2 linked regions of the Lichenicola cladoniae genome follow. The protein of the gene in region 2 binds, or shares a complex with, the protein of the main gene of each other region. Links are inferred from orthologs where the notes say so. Each region holds a gene or a part of one and is shown on either strand. Other genes may lie near its edges. The genes, in order: secY and secG.

Evidence for each region.
Region 1: the proteins of secG (region 2) and secY are in contact, whole or in part, in a crystal structure (PDB 5AWW), measured with the Thermus thermophilus proteins. The link is inferred for Lichenicola cladoniae from one-to-one orthologs. Residues at the interface, in WP_223903268.1 of Thermus thermophilus: Tyr5, Ile9, Tyr12, Leu13, Ala16, Leu19, Val20, Val23, Leu24, Gln26, Glu27, Pro28, Gln30, Gly31, Ala32, Asp34, Leu35, Met36, Gly37, Gly38, Ser39, Ala40, Asp41, Leu42, Phe43, Ala45, Arg46, Val48, Tyr53, Thr56; in WP_096411648.1 of Thermus thermophilus: Leu14, Gln16, Arg17, Phe20, Ile34, Pro35, Pro37, Ile72, Arg108, Arg109, Asn112, Gln113, Arg116, Ile117, Ile120, Pro145, Gly146, Trp147, Phe152, Phe155, Val156, Val159, Thr160, Val162, Ala163, Gly164, Ala166, Leu167, Trp170, Glu173.

The regions. Positions count from the first base shown.
Region 1 is NZ_CP053708.1:1,156,730-1,160,198, reverse strand. The notes cover bases 668-3,469. They hold secY (preprotein translocase subunit SecY), read right to left. Parts: upstream 2,844-3,469; coding sequence 1,491-2,843; downstream 668-1,490. Other genes in these bases: rplO (50S ribosomal protein L15), read right to left, coding at 2,990-3,469; HN018_RS05305 (adenylate kinase), read right to left, coding at 835-1,494. Also shown: rpsK (30S ribosomal protein S11), read right to left, coding at 1-123; rpsM (30S ribosomal protein S13), read right to left, coding at 202-579. UniProt on the Bacillus subtilis protein: The central subunit of the protein translocation channel SecYEG. Consists of two halves formed by TMs 1-5 and 6-10.
Region 2 is NZ_CP053708.1:2,093,730-2,104,864, reverse strand. Bases 3,432-6,126 are described here. They hold secG (preprotein translocase subunit SecG), read left to right. Parts: upstream 3,432-4,445; coding sequence 4,446-4,808; downstream 4,809-6,126. Other genes in these bases: HN018_RS09705 (flavin monoamine oxidase family protein), read left to right, coding at 4,830-6,126; tpiA (triose-phosphate isomerase), read left to right, coding at 3,671-4,426. In the rest of the region: trpE (anthranilate synthase component I), read right to left, coding at 1-1,489; HN018_RS09720 (peptidyl-prolyl cis-trans isomerase), read right to left, coding at 1,492-3,414; more of HN018_RS09705, read left to right, coding at 6,127-6,164; HN018_RS09700 (CTP synthase), read left to right, coding at 6,216-7,859; HN018_RS09695 (TonB-dependent receptor), read left to right, coding at 8,298-10,556; HN018_RS09690 (FKBP-type peptidyl-prolyl cis-trans isomerase), read left to right, coding at 11,054-11,135. UniProt on the Bacillus subtilis protein: Involved in protein export. Participates in an early event of protein translocation.

The sequences.
Region 1 (3,469 bases), 940 kb from region 2 along the record:
GTTACCCTGCGCGTCGGCGATGGTGATCATCGTATTGTTGAACGTGGACAGCACATGCGCCACGCCGGAGATGATGTTCTTGCGCTCTTTCTTACGGACGCGCGGTGTGGCGGCTTTCGCCATGGTTCTGTTCGTCCTGACTGTTCATTGGCGCGCCCCGGAAAGGACGCGCGGGATGCGACTAAGGCGAAACGCCGAAGATCACTTCGTGGCTTTCTTCTTGCCGGCGATCGCCACGGCCTTGCCCTTGCGGGTGCGGGCGTTGGTGTGGGTGCGCTGACCGCGAACCGGCAAGCCACGACGATGGCGCAGGCCGCGGTAGCAACCCAGATCCATCAGCCGCTTGATGTTCATCGACAGTTCACGACGAAGGTCACCCTCGACGCGGTAGTCACGATCGATCAGTTCGCGAATGTGGAGGATCTCGTCATCGGACAGCTCGTTGACCCGGCGCTCGGCAGGAATCGCCAGCTGGGTGCAGATCTGCTTCGCCTTGGTCGGACCAATCCCGAAGATATAGGTCAGGCCGATAACCACACGCTTTGTGGTCGGGATATTCACGCCGGCAATACGCGCCACGCCAGTCACTCCTCGTCCGCCCGGCAACCTGCCCGGCCTGATACCCCGGCTGCCGCCAGGCATGAAATTCATCCCGCACCCGGGAGAAGTCTTCGTCTCACGAGCGAAACCGCGAACGGTCTGCTCCCGGATGATCGGATTTTGCCAAGCTCCAGGGCATCCGAAATGGACGTCCGCGGAACGCTTGGCTGAGGGCGCGCACTATAGCGTCGGCACACCCTGAGTCAACGAAACTGGATCAACTTTGCGTGATGATCACCTTTTATGCGTCTTTGCAAGAGCTGCATCGATTGCGGCACTGACGGTGTCGATGTTGGCCATGCCATCGATCGTGTGTACCAGGCCCTGAGCCGCGTAATGCGGCAGGATCGGCGCCGTCTGGTCCCGGTAGGCATCCAGCCTGGCCGCCACCGTCTCGCGCTTGTCGTCGTCACGTCGTGTGAACTCGTGGCTGCCACAGACATCACAGGTGTTCTCGACGCGAGGACGCTTGAAGCTGTCGTGATAGCCGGCGCCGCATTTTGCGCAGGTGTACCGGCCGGCGATTCGCTCGGTCAGTTCCGCCTCGTCCACCTGCAGTGACAGTACGGCATCGAGCTTCAGCCCGAGTCGCGCCAGCAACAGGTCCAGCGCTTCCGCCTGCACCGTCGTACGGGGGAACCCATCCAGGATGAACCCCCTGGCACAATCCGGTCGAACGATCCTGGCGCCGAGCATGGCAATCAGGATCTCGTCGGACACAAGGTTGCCTGAATCCATGACAGCCTTGGCTTGGCGCCCGATCTCGGTACCGCCCTGGACTTCGGCCCGGAGCATGTCGCCGGTCGATATCTGGATGATACCGTGCAGGGTCTCCAGGCGCTTTGCCTGGGTCCCCTTGCCCGCACCTGGCGGGCCGAGAAAGATCAGGTTCACCGAATTCTCGTCCGTCCGCGAGACTTGCGGATCAGGCCTTCATACTGGTGCGCCAGCAGGTGGGACTGGATCTGCGTCACGGTATCCATGGTGACCGAGACGATGATGATCAGGCTGGTGCCGCCGAAGTAGAACGGCACGTTGTAGCGGCTGATCAGGATTTGCGGCAGCAGGCACACCACCACCAGGTAGAGCGCGCCGATCGTGGTCAGCCTGACCAGGATGCGGTCGAGATAGTCGGACGTGTTCGCGCCGGGCCGGATCCCCGGAATGAAGCCACCCTGCTTGCGCAGATTGTCGGCGGTCTCGACCGGATTGAACGCCACGGCCGCATAGAAGAATGAGAAGAACAGGATCATCGCCGCATAGAACAGCATGTAGAGCGGCTGTCCCTGCCCGAGTTCCTGGGCCAGGAAGCTGAGCCAGTGCGGCATGTTGGCGTTGCCGGACGCGAAGCCGGAGATCGTGACCGGGATCAGGAGCACCGAACTCGCGAAGATCGGCGGGATGACGCCGGCGGTGTTCACCTTGAGCGGCATGTGGCTCGATTCGCCACCCGACATCCGGTTTCCGACCTGGCGCTTGGGATACTGGATCACCACCCGTCGCTGGGCGCTCTCCATGAACACGATGAACGCGATCACCGCCGCGGCCAGCACCAGGAACAACACGACGAACACCGGCGACAATCCACCGGTGTAGCCAAGCTGGAACAGGGTCGCGAGCGCATGCGGCAGGTTGGCGACGATACCGGCGAAGATGATCAGCGAGATTCCGTTGCCGACGCCGCGCGACGTGATCTGCTCGCCGAGCCACATCAGGAACATCGTGCCCCCGACCAGCGTCACCACGCAGGAAAAACGGAAGAACATCCCCGGATCGATGACCGCCGACGTGCCGCCGACGCCGTGCATGTTCTCCAGCCCGACCGATATGCCGTAGGCCTGGAACAGTGCGATCAGCACGGTCAGGTAGCGGGTATACTGGTTGAGCTTCTTGCGCCCGGACTCACCCTCCTTCTTGATCGCCTCGAGGGTGGGGATCGCGGACGACATCAGCTGCACGATGATGGACGCGCTGATGTACGGCATGATGTTCAGCGCAAACACGGTCATTCGACCGAGTGCGCCACCCGAGAACATGTCGAACATGCCCAGGATGCCGCCCTGGTTCTGCGACAGCAGCTGACCCATGACCCGTGCATCCACACCCGGAACGGGAATGTAGGTGCCGAGGCGATAGACGATCAGCGCGCCAAGGGTAAACCAGATGCGTTTCTTGAGCTCAGTCGCCTTCGAGAAGGTGCTGAGGTTCATATTGGCTGCAAGCTGCTCGGCCGCGGAGGCCATGCGCGCGTCCCTTTCACAAGAACAGCGCCGCTGCGGGGATTCCGCGGGGGCGCTGTCTGTTTAGCTCGGATGTCGGTTGAAGCAACCTGAAACAGAGAGATCCGGAAGGCCGGGAGGAGACATGCCCCGACCCGGCCCTAAGGCCTTCATGCTTCCGGCTTGACCTTCTTGACGACGGTGGTCTTGACCGACCCGCCGGCTTTCTCGACCGCCGCGATGGCAGACACCGAGGCGCCGGACAGCTCGAACGTCACCGCACGCGTCAGCTCGCCGCTGGCCAGCAACCGGATACCGGCATACTTGCCGCTTCCGATCAGGCCGGCCTTGTGCAGGCTCTCCTCGGTGACGGTCTCGCCGGCGGCAAGCTTGCCGTCCACGAAAGCCTGCTCGATCGTGTCGAGGTTGATCGGCGCATACACCTTGCGGAAGATGTTCTTGAAGCCGCGCTTCGGCAGACGCCGATAGATCGGGAGCTGACCGCCCTCGAATCCATTTAGCGAGACGCCTTCACGTGCCTTCTGACCTTTGACACCTCGGCCGGAGGTCTTGCCCTTGCCGGAGCCGATGCCGCGTCCAAGCCGCTTCTTGCGGTAGTGCGCGCCGTCGTTGTCGCGGAGTTGGTTCAG
Region 2 (11,135 bases):
GGGTCTGGGCTATCGCCAGCTCGGCCGCCCGGAACAGCGCACGCGCTTTCTGGATCGTTTCCTGATACTCGGCCTCGGCCACGCTGTCGGCAACGACCCCGCATCCCGCCTGCACATGCATCGTCCCGTCCTTGATCAACGCCATTCGCAGGCCGATGCAGGTATCCATGGCGCCATCCACGCCGAAGTAACCGATGCATCCGGCGTAGGTGCCACGCCGGGTCAGCTCCATCTCGTCGATGATCTGCATGGCACGGATCTTCGGGGCGCCGGTCAGGGTCCCGGCGGGGAAGCCGGCGATCAGCGCGTCCACCGCATCCAGTTCGGGACGCAGCATGCCCTCGACGGTCGAGGAGATGTGCATGACGTGGCTGAAGCGCTCGATCATGAAGCTTTCGGTGACCTTGACGCTCCCGAGCGTGGCAACCCGGCCGACATCGTTGCGGCCGAGATCGACGAGCATCAGATGCTCTGCGCGCTCCTTCGGGTCGGCGAGCAGTTCGGCCTCGAGCCGTTCGTCCTCGGCACGGTCGGCGCCCCGCGGCCTGGTGCCGGCCAGCGGACGCACGGTGACGGTGCCCTCGCGCAGGCGTACCAGCACCTCGGGACTGCTGCCGACCAGCTGGAACCGGTCGTCCCCGCTGGACAGGTCAAGAAAGAACAGGAACGGCGCCGGGTTGATCCGCCTGAGCGCCCGGTAGAGGGCGAATGGCGGCGGCGCGAACGATGCCGAGAAACGCTGGCTCGGCACCACCTGGAACGCGTCGCCGGCGGCGATGTACTCCTGGACGCGGCCCACCACATCGAGGAATGCCTCCCGCGTGAAGTTCGAGCGCGGCTCGATCGGCACGGTGGCGACGGGCTGGACAGCGCTGGCCGCGGGTAGTTCCAGCGATAGCGCGTCGCGGGCCTGTGCCAGCAGCGCCTGTCCGCGCGCCCACAGCATGTCGGCCTGGTGCTCGCCGTCCGGACGCAGCGGCACCGCCAGGGTCAGCTCGTCGCGAACGTTGTCGAACACCGCGAACAGCGACGGCCGCAGCAGCATCGCCTCCGGCAGGCCGAGATCATCGACGGGAGAGTTTGGCAGCCGCTCCATCTGTCTGACCATGTCGTAGCCGAGATAGCCGAACAGGCCGCCGATCATCGGCGGCAAGGACGCCGGAAGCTCGATCCGGTTCGCCGCGATCTGCTGGCGCAGGCTGTCGATCGGATGGGCATCGAGCGGCATGAAGCTGTCCCCATCCCGGCTGACCGCCACAGTCCCGGTCCGGCAGCGCCAGATCCGGTCCGGTAGCAGCCCGATCACCGAGTAGCGACCACGCGCGACGCCGCCCTCGATGCTCTCAAGGAGGAAGCTGTTCCGGTCCGCACCGGGCAGGTGATGGCGCAGCTTCAGGAAAGCCGAGACCGGGGTCAGCAGGTCCGCGGCCTCGACGGTCCAGGCGATGACCGCCTGCCCGTCCCTGAGCCTGTCCTGCAAGGGCGACATGCTCACGAGCCGCTGTTGCTGTCCGAGGCTCCCGCCCCGGATGGCACTCCAACCACCTTCTCGACGGTCTTCACGTTGATGTTCGGCTTCGCGCGGTCGCGGAGTGCGCTCACGTAGCTGTTCTCGATGTCGTCGGCCAGTGCGGCGTCGAGCGCCTGCCGGGTCCGGCTGTAGCCCAGCGTATCGGCCGACGGGGCCGGGTGGCGGATGCCGGTGATCGTCGCCACCACGAAGCCGGTCGGGGTCTCCAGCATTGTCGACGTGCCGGGCTTCAGCGAGAACGCGATCTGCACGAGATTCTGGGGCGCCGGTCCAGAAGTCTGGCCGCGGCGGACCACGACGTCGCGCAGCATGTCCGGCCGGGCTGCGGCAGTGACCGCTAGGCCGCCATGCGCCTGAGCGTTGGCGTACAGGGCCGCGGCGGCCTGCTCATCGGCATGCCGTACTGCGTCCTGCTGGAAGTCGGCACGCAACCGGTCGCCGGCCTGCTCGAAGGTCAGCGGCCTGGCCGGGGTGATGTCCTCGACCGCCAGGGCGTACCAGCTATTTTCCGGCCCCTGCATCAGGGTCGGCACATCGCCTTTGCGGGCAGCAAACGCCTGGGCCAGGATCGCCTTGCGGATCGCGGCGCTGCCAGGGAACGGTGCCGGCTCGCCAGCCTGCGTCAGGCCCTGGGTGTCGAGCGTGCCTTCCGCGGCCACTGCGCCGAGATCGCCGGGGATCGCGTCGAGCCCGCCGCCGGCGATCGCATCCTGCAGCTTCTGGACACGCGGCGAGAGCAGCGCCGCCGCCTGCTGCCGGCCGACCAGGTCGTGCAGCTCGTCCTTCGCCTGGTCGAACGTCCGGTTCACCGGGGGAGTGATCTTGGAGACGCGCAGCACTACCCAACCCGCATCGGTTTTCGCCGGGCCGGTCACGACGTCGGCCGGGGCAGCGAACACCAGCTTCGCAATGTCGGGTGACGGGATGCTGGCCAGGGTGGCGTCGTCCAGCGAGATCGGCGTCGCGTCCTTGGCGGTCGCCTGAAGCTGGGCCCAGGCGACGCCACCGGTCCAGAGGCCGGCGAGCTGTTTCGCATGGGTCTCGTCCGGGACGATCAGCACCTGCACGGACCGCTTCTCCGCAACCTGGTACTTGGTGATCAATGAATCATATGCCCGGCGCTCGTCCGCTTCGGGGATATCAAGCCCGTGCGCGATGGTTTCCGGCGACAGCAGCACGACCTTGATCCGGCGATACTCGGGCGCCTTGAACCGGTCCTTGTTGTTGTCGAAGTAGCGATGCAGCGCGGCCTCATCCGGCGCCGCCGGGACCGGAATGGCGGTGAACGGCAGGGAAACCATGTCCAGCACGCGGGTTTCGGCACCGTAATCGAAGGCGCGGCGCACCAGTTCGGACGGCGCCATCGCCCCCACCCGGATCGGCTCGACCAGCGCGGTCGCCGCCGACTGCTCGCGGAAGATCTTGACCAGTTGGTCCTCGGTGAAGCCGGCCGCCTGCATCCGCTGGTCGAACAGCGTCCGGCTGAACTTGCCGTCCGCGCCGAGGAACGCCTTCTCGGCAAAGATCTGGTCGCGGACGATCTGGTCCGGCACCACGATCCCGGTCCGGCCGGCCTGGTTGGCAATGACTGCCTGGAAAATCAATTGCTGCAGCGCCTGGACCGCGATCTGGCGACGCTCGCCGAACGGCAACGAAGTAGGATCGGCAATACCCTGCGACTGCGCGGTCTGGCCAAGGGCACGCTGGTAGGTGCGCTGGAACTCGTCGGTGGCGATGTGCCGGCCGCCCACGGTCGCAACGTTGGCGCCGCCGCCGGTGATCAGGTTGGTGAAGAAGTCGCCGATCCCCCAGACCGCGAAGCTCGCGAAGATCACGACGGCCAGGATCCGTCCGAGCCAGGAGCCGATAAAGACGCGGCGCATGAAAGCGAGCATTGAGCAATCCACATGGAGGGCGGCAACAGGAAGACTGGGCCGGTCGGTCGTCGGGTCGGCGAGGCGGCGCACCATAGGGTGGGGCCCCGACCTTGTCATGCAGCGACCTTGTAAGGCGGCGCGCTTGTCATGCAGCACCCCGGCATGGTCTACCACCCGCCCTGACAGCCTGCCGGGCGGGGTCGCACCCCGGTTTCGGTCTGGGATGTCTACACCACGGAAGATTGGCGGGGATGGTCCGGGAATGAGTCGTCAACTGATCGCCGGCAACTGGAAGATGAACGGCCTGACCGCCGACGCAAGGAGCCTGGCTCAGGCTTTGCAGTCCGGCGCGGGCAACGGCTTCGGGCATGCCGATCTGCTGGTCTGCCCGCCCTTCACCCAGATCTCGACGGTAGCGGGCATCCTGACCGGCACTGCAATCACGGTCGGTGGCCAGGATTGCCACATGCAGGCGAAGGGCGCGCATACCGGCGATATTTCCGCCCCGATGCTTCGCGATCTTGGTGCAACCCACGTCATTCTCGGCCATTCCGAGCGCCGGCAGAACCACAAGGAAATAGACGAGACGGTTCGCGAGAAGGTGCTGGCGGCGCGGTCGGCTTGCCTCATCCCGATAGTCTGCGTCGGGGAAACCGAGGATCAGCGATCGGCCGACGGACACGAGGACGTGGTCGGCTGGCAGATCAAGGGCAGCCTGCCCGACGGGTTTGCCGATGGCGAAGGCGTCGTCGCCTACGAGCCGGTCTGGGCGATCGGCACCGGCCGCACCGCGACCGAACAGGATGTCGCGGCCATGCATGCCTTCATCCGCGCCGAGCTGGTTCGCCAGTTCGGCGATGCCGGCCACAAGACCCGCATCCTGTATGGTGGATCGGTGAATGCGAAGAATGCCGCAGGCCTGCTCGCGGTTGCCGATGTCGGCGGCGCCCTGGTCGGCGGCGCCAGCCTGAAGGCCCAGGATTTTTTTGCCATCGCGGCTGCCGCCTCGCGCGGTTGAGCCGGAACGGAACAGCATCATGATCGCCGCACTGCTCGTCCTTCATCTCCTCGTCACGCTGACATTGATCGGCACGGTGCTGATCCAGCGCAGTGAAGGCGGCGGCCTGGGCATCGGCTCCAGCCAGGGCATGGGCAGCTTCATGAGCGGTCGCGGCACCGCCAACCTGCTGACCCGCACCACCGCGATCCTGGCCGGCCTGTTCATGGCGCTGTCGCTGACGCTCGCGGTGCTCAACCGTGGCAGTTCGGGCCATACGCACGACATCCTCGCGGTGCCGGCAACTGCCACTGCGCCGGCCACACCCGCCACGCCGGTACCGGGAGCCGCCCTCCCCGCGCGGCCGCCAAGCCCCGTCCCGGCTCCGACCCCCGGCCACTGACTGCGACGCCCTGGTGCCAGGGTGAGCGATCCGGACATCGTCGTCATCGGCGCGGGTGCTGCGGGACTTGCAGCTGCTGCGGTCCTGCGCCGTGCCGGAAACTCGGTGCTGGTGCTCGAGGCCGGCCCCCGGATCGGCGGCCGTGCCCGCACCGTGCAGCCGGAACAACTGGGTGGCGCCTCGATCGACGAGGGTGCCACATGGCTGCACGAAGCCGGCCGCAATCCCCTCGTGGCGCTCGCCCGCCAGGCTGGAACGAAGCTGCATGAAGGCCATCCCGGGAGCCGTCGCCTGCTGATCGGGTCGAAGGTCGCCAGCCCGGACGAGGAAAACGCCTACGCCGAAGCCGACACCGCCTGGCGCTCATGCGTCCAGGCCAGTCTCGATGGTCCGGACATCAGCCTGGCCGAGGCCGGTAATGCCCGGAACCATGCCTCGGACCCGTGGTTGCCGAACGCGGAAGCCTGGGAAAGCGCCATCATCGCCGCGGTCGATGCGGACCAGCTGTCGCTGTTCGATTGGCATCGCAACCAGCTCGCCGACGACGATCTCCGTCCCGATCGGGGCGTCGGCACCCTGCTGGCCAAGCTGATGGGACCTCTGGCCGGACCGGTGCGATGCGGCGTCACGGTAATCGGGATCGACTGGCATCATCCGGCCGGGGTCACGATCACCACCACCGGCGGCACCGTCAGGGCCCGCGCATGCATCGTCACCGTCTCGACGGGGGTGCTTCGCGACGAGCGGATACGCTTTACCCCGCCACTGCCGCCCGAGACCCTGACGGCACTCGACGGCCTGCCGATGGGATTGCTGAGCAAGCTCGCCTTGCCGATCTCGGACAAGCCGGACTCGGCCGCACGGTTGGCCGTTGATCCCGACACCCTGATCGAGCAGCGACTGAGCGCGCGCGGCGAGCCGATGATGCTGCTGAGCGTGCGTCCAGCCGATGCCCCTTATGTTTCCGGGTTCTTCGGCGGGCGGTTCGCCTGGTCGTTCAGCGGTCGCGAGGAGGATGCGCTCGACGAAGCGATGAGCCGGCTGGCCGAGACACTGGGGGCCGCCGCGATCGATGCACTCAAGCCAGGCGGCTTCGTCTCCCGCTGGGGCAGCGACCCGCTGTTTCTCGGCGCCTATGCGTACGCAAGCCCCGGCCGTACCGACGCCCGGGCGGCGCTGGGGCGGCCGATCGGCGACGGCCGACTCGTGCTGGCCGGAGAAGCCTGCCGGACCGACGGGCTGGCCGGCACGGTCGGCGGGGCAATGCTGGACGGAGAGCGCGCCGCCCATTCGGTGCTGGCGGCACTCGGGGATCGCGGTCCATGGCCGGCAATATGGCCACAATCGGACACATGAATTCGAACCATGGGTTTCGTGTGCGCCGGTTCAGGTGTAGGACGACCGCCCATGACGCGGTTCGTATTTATCACCGGCGGTGTGGTCTCCTCACTCGGCAAAGGCATTGCCTCGGCAGCGCTCGCAGCGCTTCTGCAGGCTCGTGGCTACCGGGTCCGGCTACGCAAGCTCGATCCCTATCTCAATGTCGACCCGGGCACCATGAGCCCCTATCAGCACGGCGAGGTGTTCGTAACCGATGACGGGGCCGAGACCGATCTCGATCTGGGGCATTACGAGCGCTTCACCGGCGTGCATGCCACCCGGGCGGACAACGCCACCACCGGGCGCATCTATTCCGACGTGATCGCCCGCGAACGGCGCGGCGACTATCTCGGCGCCACCGTGCAGGTCATCCCGCACATCACCGACGCCATCAAGGATGTCGTGGTCCAGAATACCGAGGATCTCGATTTCGTGCTGGTCGAGATCGGCGGCACCGTCGGCGATATCGAGAGCCTGCCGTTCCTCGAGGCAATCCGCCAGCTCCGCAACGACCTTGGCCCGGACCGCACGATGTTCGTGCACCTGACCCTGGTGCCGTGGATTTCCAGCGCCGGCGAGCTCAAGACCAAGCCGACCCAGCACTCGGTCAAGGAGCTGCAGAATGTCGGCATCCAGCCGCAGATGCTGCTGTGCCGGTCCGATCGGCCGCTACCCGACAATGAGCGTCGCAAGATCGCCAGCTTCTGCAATGTCCGGCCCGAAGCGGTCATCTCGGCACTCGATGTCGATACGATTTATGCCTGCCCGGTAAGTTATCATGCCGAAGGCATGGATAACGAGGTGCTTCGGCATTTCGGCCTGCCCTACGAGGGCGAGCCCGACCTGTCCGCCTGGCACAACGTGCTGGACGCGATGCGAAATCCGGAAGGTGAAGTGCGCATCGCGGTCGTCGGCAAATACACCTCGCTGCTCGACAGCTACAAGTCGCTCAACGAGGCGCTGATCCACGGCGGCATCGCCAACCGGGTTCGCGTCAAGCTCGACTGGGTCGACAGCCAGATCTTCGAGAGTGCGGCGAGCGACCCGGCCGGTGCCATCGCACGGCTCGAGGATGTGCACGGAATCCTGGTTCCGGGCGGATTCGGCGAGCGCGGATCGGAAGGCAAGATCGAAGCCGTGCGGTTCGCCCGCGAGCACAGGATCCCGTTCTTCGGGATCTGCTTCGGCATGCAGATGGCGGTCATCGAGTGCGCGCGGAACCTGGCCGGCATTCCGGATGCGTCCTCAACCGAGTTCGGCGCCACCGAGGACCCCGTGGTCGGGCTGATGATCGAATGGGCGCGCGGCAACGAGATGCTACGTCGTCGCGAGGGTGGCGACCTCGGCGGCACGATGCGGGTCGGTGCCTACGACGCGGTGCTTGCGGAAGGGTCGCGTGTCGCCGAGGCATACGGGACCACGGAGATCCGGGAGCGCCACCGGCACCGCTACGAGGTGAACATCCATTACCGCGAACAACTCGAGAAGACCGGCATGGTATTTTCTGGCTTGTCGCCGGACGGTATTCTTCCTGAAATCATCGAGTATCCGGCGCACCCGTGGTTCATCGGCGTGCAGTATCATCCCGAGCTGCTGTCGAAACCGTTCGCTCCTCACCCGCTATTTTCGGGCTTCATCGCCGCGTCGGTGAAAAAAGCACGGCTGGTCTGAGCCGGCCGCCAGCTTCTCAGATGGCGTCATAAAAGTATCACCGGTGTCCCGCTGCCGGATCGGCTATGTCCGGTCCTGCAAGAGCGCCCGGGAGCCGATAGCCTATTTTATGGGCGTCTGATCGCAGAATGCTGCCCTATCCCCTGGCATATGCGCCAATTGCAACAGCACGACACATCCCGTTGCATCAAAAGCACATTTCGTCGGCATACTTGTCCAGGTAGGCAGGATTTTGCGGGCAGATCGTTTCGGAACGGCTAGAAGCGGCGGCACGGCCCCCCTGCTTCAAGGCGCATCCCCTCCATACTGACCAGAACTTGTCTCGCTGCCCTGCTCGCCAGCACCGCCTTAACCTGCACCGCCTTGTCAGCATCGGCACAAACGGCCGCACAGCCGGGTGCTGCCAAGCCAACAACGTCGAACGCCGAAAGCGTGACGGTGACCGGACGCAGCGTCCGTACGACGTCTCCAGGCGGCGGCCTGATGCGTGTCGAAACTGCCCCGAAGGCGGTCCAGACGATCACCCGCGACTTCATCGCCAAGCAGTCGCCGACCAGCGACGCCCAGTCGTTGCTGCGGTCGTTGCCCAGCACGAACGTGACGGACGTAGACCCATACGGATTGTATTCGGGATCGTCGCGCGTGCGCGGCCTCGACACGTCGGAAGTCGGCTGGCTGCTGGACGGCGCCCCACTGAACGATATCGGTGCGGGCCAGTTCTATTCGAACGAGGTGCTGGAAGCCGAAGATCTCGAATCGGTCTCGTTGACGCCTGGGTCGGTCAATCTCGATAGCCCGGTGGTCAGTGGAGCGGCCGGCCTCGTCGAAATGAAAATGTCCGATCCGACGTTGAAGCCGGGCGGCCTGCTCGACATCTCCTATGGCACCTACAAGTTGAGCCGTGAGTTCCTTCGTCTCAACACCGGCTTGATCGGCAACTCCGGTATCCGCGCCATGTTCGCGTTCAGCAACACGCAGGCGAATAACTGGGAAGGCCCGGGCGGTGCGCACAAGAAGCACATCGACTTCAAAGCGGTGAAGGATTTCGACAACGGCAGCAGAACATCGCTGACCGTCGCCTACAATAACGAGGTGGCAGACTCGTTCAACAGTAACGGCGTCACGGCTGCGAACTACCGCAACTTTATCGAGAAGGGGAACAGCAACTCCTATCTCGCAACTTATCCCGGCGCCGCGGCCGGTGCGAACTTCTACCTGCTGCATCAGAACCCGTTCGAGAACGTCATCGCCAGCGCCCCGTCGAGCCTGGTGATCAACTCGCGCCTGCACATCGATGACCCCCCGTATTTCTGGCATGGCATCGGCAACGGAACCGGCGCGACCTTGCTGACCGAGAACAGCCTCTACTACGGAAACCAGAAGGTCAGCGTCGATCTGAACGGTGACGGCAAGACCAACACCGCGAATAAGGTGCTGGCATTTACCCCGTCGAACCAGGAACAGTTCCGCCCCGGCAACACCATCAAAGCGGTGTATGATGTCGACAAGCACAACACTGTCACCGCCGGCTGGTGGTATGAGTATTCCGACCTCCTGCAGTATTCACCAATCGGCATTATCAATCAGCAATCCGGCGTTGCGGCCAATGTCTGGGGCGTTCAACACAACTACACTCTATCGAACGGCCAACAATATAATGCGCGAGACTGGGACACGATTACCCAGGTGAACATGTTGTTCGTCGGTGAGCACGCACATTACCTGGATGATCGCCTGGTCATTGATGCCGGCTTCAAGGAGGCGATGGTCTCACGTGATCTGACCAACCATATCCCCGGAACCACCTACCAGAACACCAACAACGTGGCGCTGCCGCTACCGCAACTCGGCATCAGCTACCAGATCGATCCACGTAACCAGATCTATGTGACCGGCTCGACCAATTTCCGCTCGCCGAGCAACACTTCGTTGGCCGATCAGATCAGCAACACGACCGGTAAGACGTCGCAATCTGCCAGCAACCAGAAATCGGAATACTCGATCGCCGAGGAGATCGGCTACCGTTATAGCGGGTCAACGCTGATCGGCAGCATCTCCTTCTTCAACTACAACTTTACGAACCGGCAGATCTCTCTCAACTATCTGGTCGGCGGGGCGCCCATCAGTTCCTCGGTCAATGCCGGCGGCCAGACCTCGCGCGGCGTCGACATCCAGCTTTCGACGCGGCCGATCCTGTTCCATCTGCGCCCGTATTTCGCGTTCGAGTATCTCGATGCGCGGATCGACAACAATCTGGCGACAACTGGTCTCCTGCGCGGGGCAACTGTAACCGACTACCTGCCGACCACCGGCAAGAACGCGATCGCAAGTCCGCATGTCCAGGCGAAACTGGGTCTCGACTACGATGATGGACGATTCTTCCTCGGTGCGGACCTCGACTATGTCGGCAAGCAGTATTCCTCGTTCATGAACGACGAGAGCATGCCCGACTTCATCACCAACAGCGTCTACTCCGGCTACCGTTTCCACCGGTTCGGCTACCTGAAGGCACCGCAGATCCAGTTGAACCTGCAGAACCTGACCGGCGCGACCTACCGCACCGGCGTCTACAGCCCGCAGAACAATGCCCTGGCCACCAAGGGCGTCTATGGCAGCACCATTTCCAGCAGTGGTGCACCGCTCTACCAGCTGCAGCCGGGCTTCTCGATCGCAGTCACTATGTCATCCTCGTTCTGACCGTCCGGCCAGGGGGAAGCATTGACCGACAGGCATGCGATCAATGCTTCCCCGGTGTCATCGCTAACACCGGGATGGTGCCGACCATTTTTATCCGTGAGCAGACGCTGCAGTCGTGACTGAGGTGATCGCGAACGGCCTGGTCCGGGTTTAGACAACCGTGATGTCAGTCGCCTTTCCGGCCGCGCTACCTGGCTGGCTTCGGCGTAATGAGAGCGCCGCAGATAAACCGCAACATGTCCAACCTGACCGGCGCTACCTACCGGACCGGCGTCTAAAGCTTCAAGAACAACGCCAAGACGACACCCGGCATCTTCGGCAGCAGTATCTCAGGCAGCGCGCCGACCTACTACACGCAGCCGGCGTTCGGGGCGATCGTCACCGTCTCCTCGGCGTTCTAGACCCCAAAATGGGCATCGGGGCCTTGGTCCCGATGCCCGGATGCTTCTGGCATCGAGTGCTGCTATACAGCGATCCGATACCTCGCCGGAGAGACCATGCCGTTCGTTCGCGCTTCGCTTCTCTCGCCCCTGGTCGCGATGATCCTGGCTGTCACCGCGGCTGGCGGTGCCCAGGCCG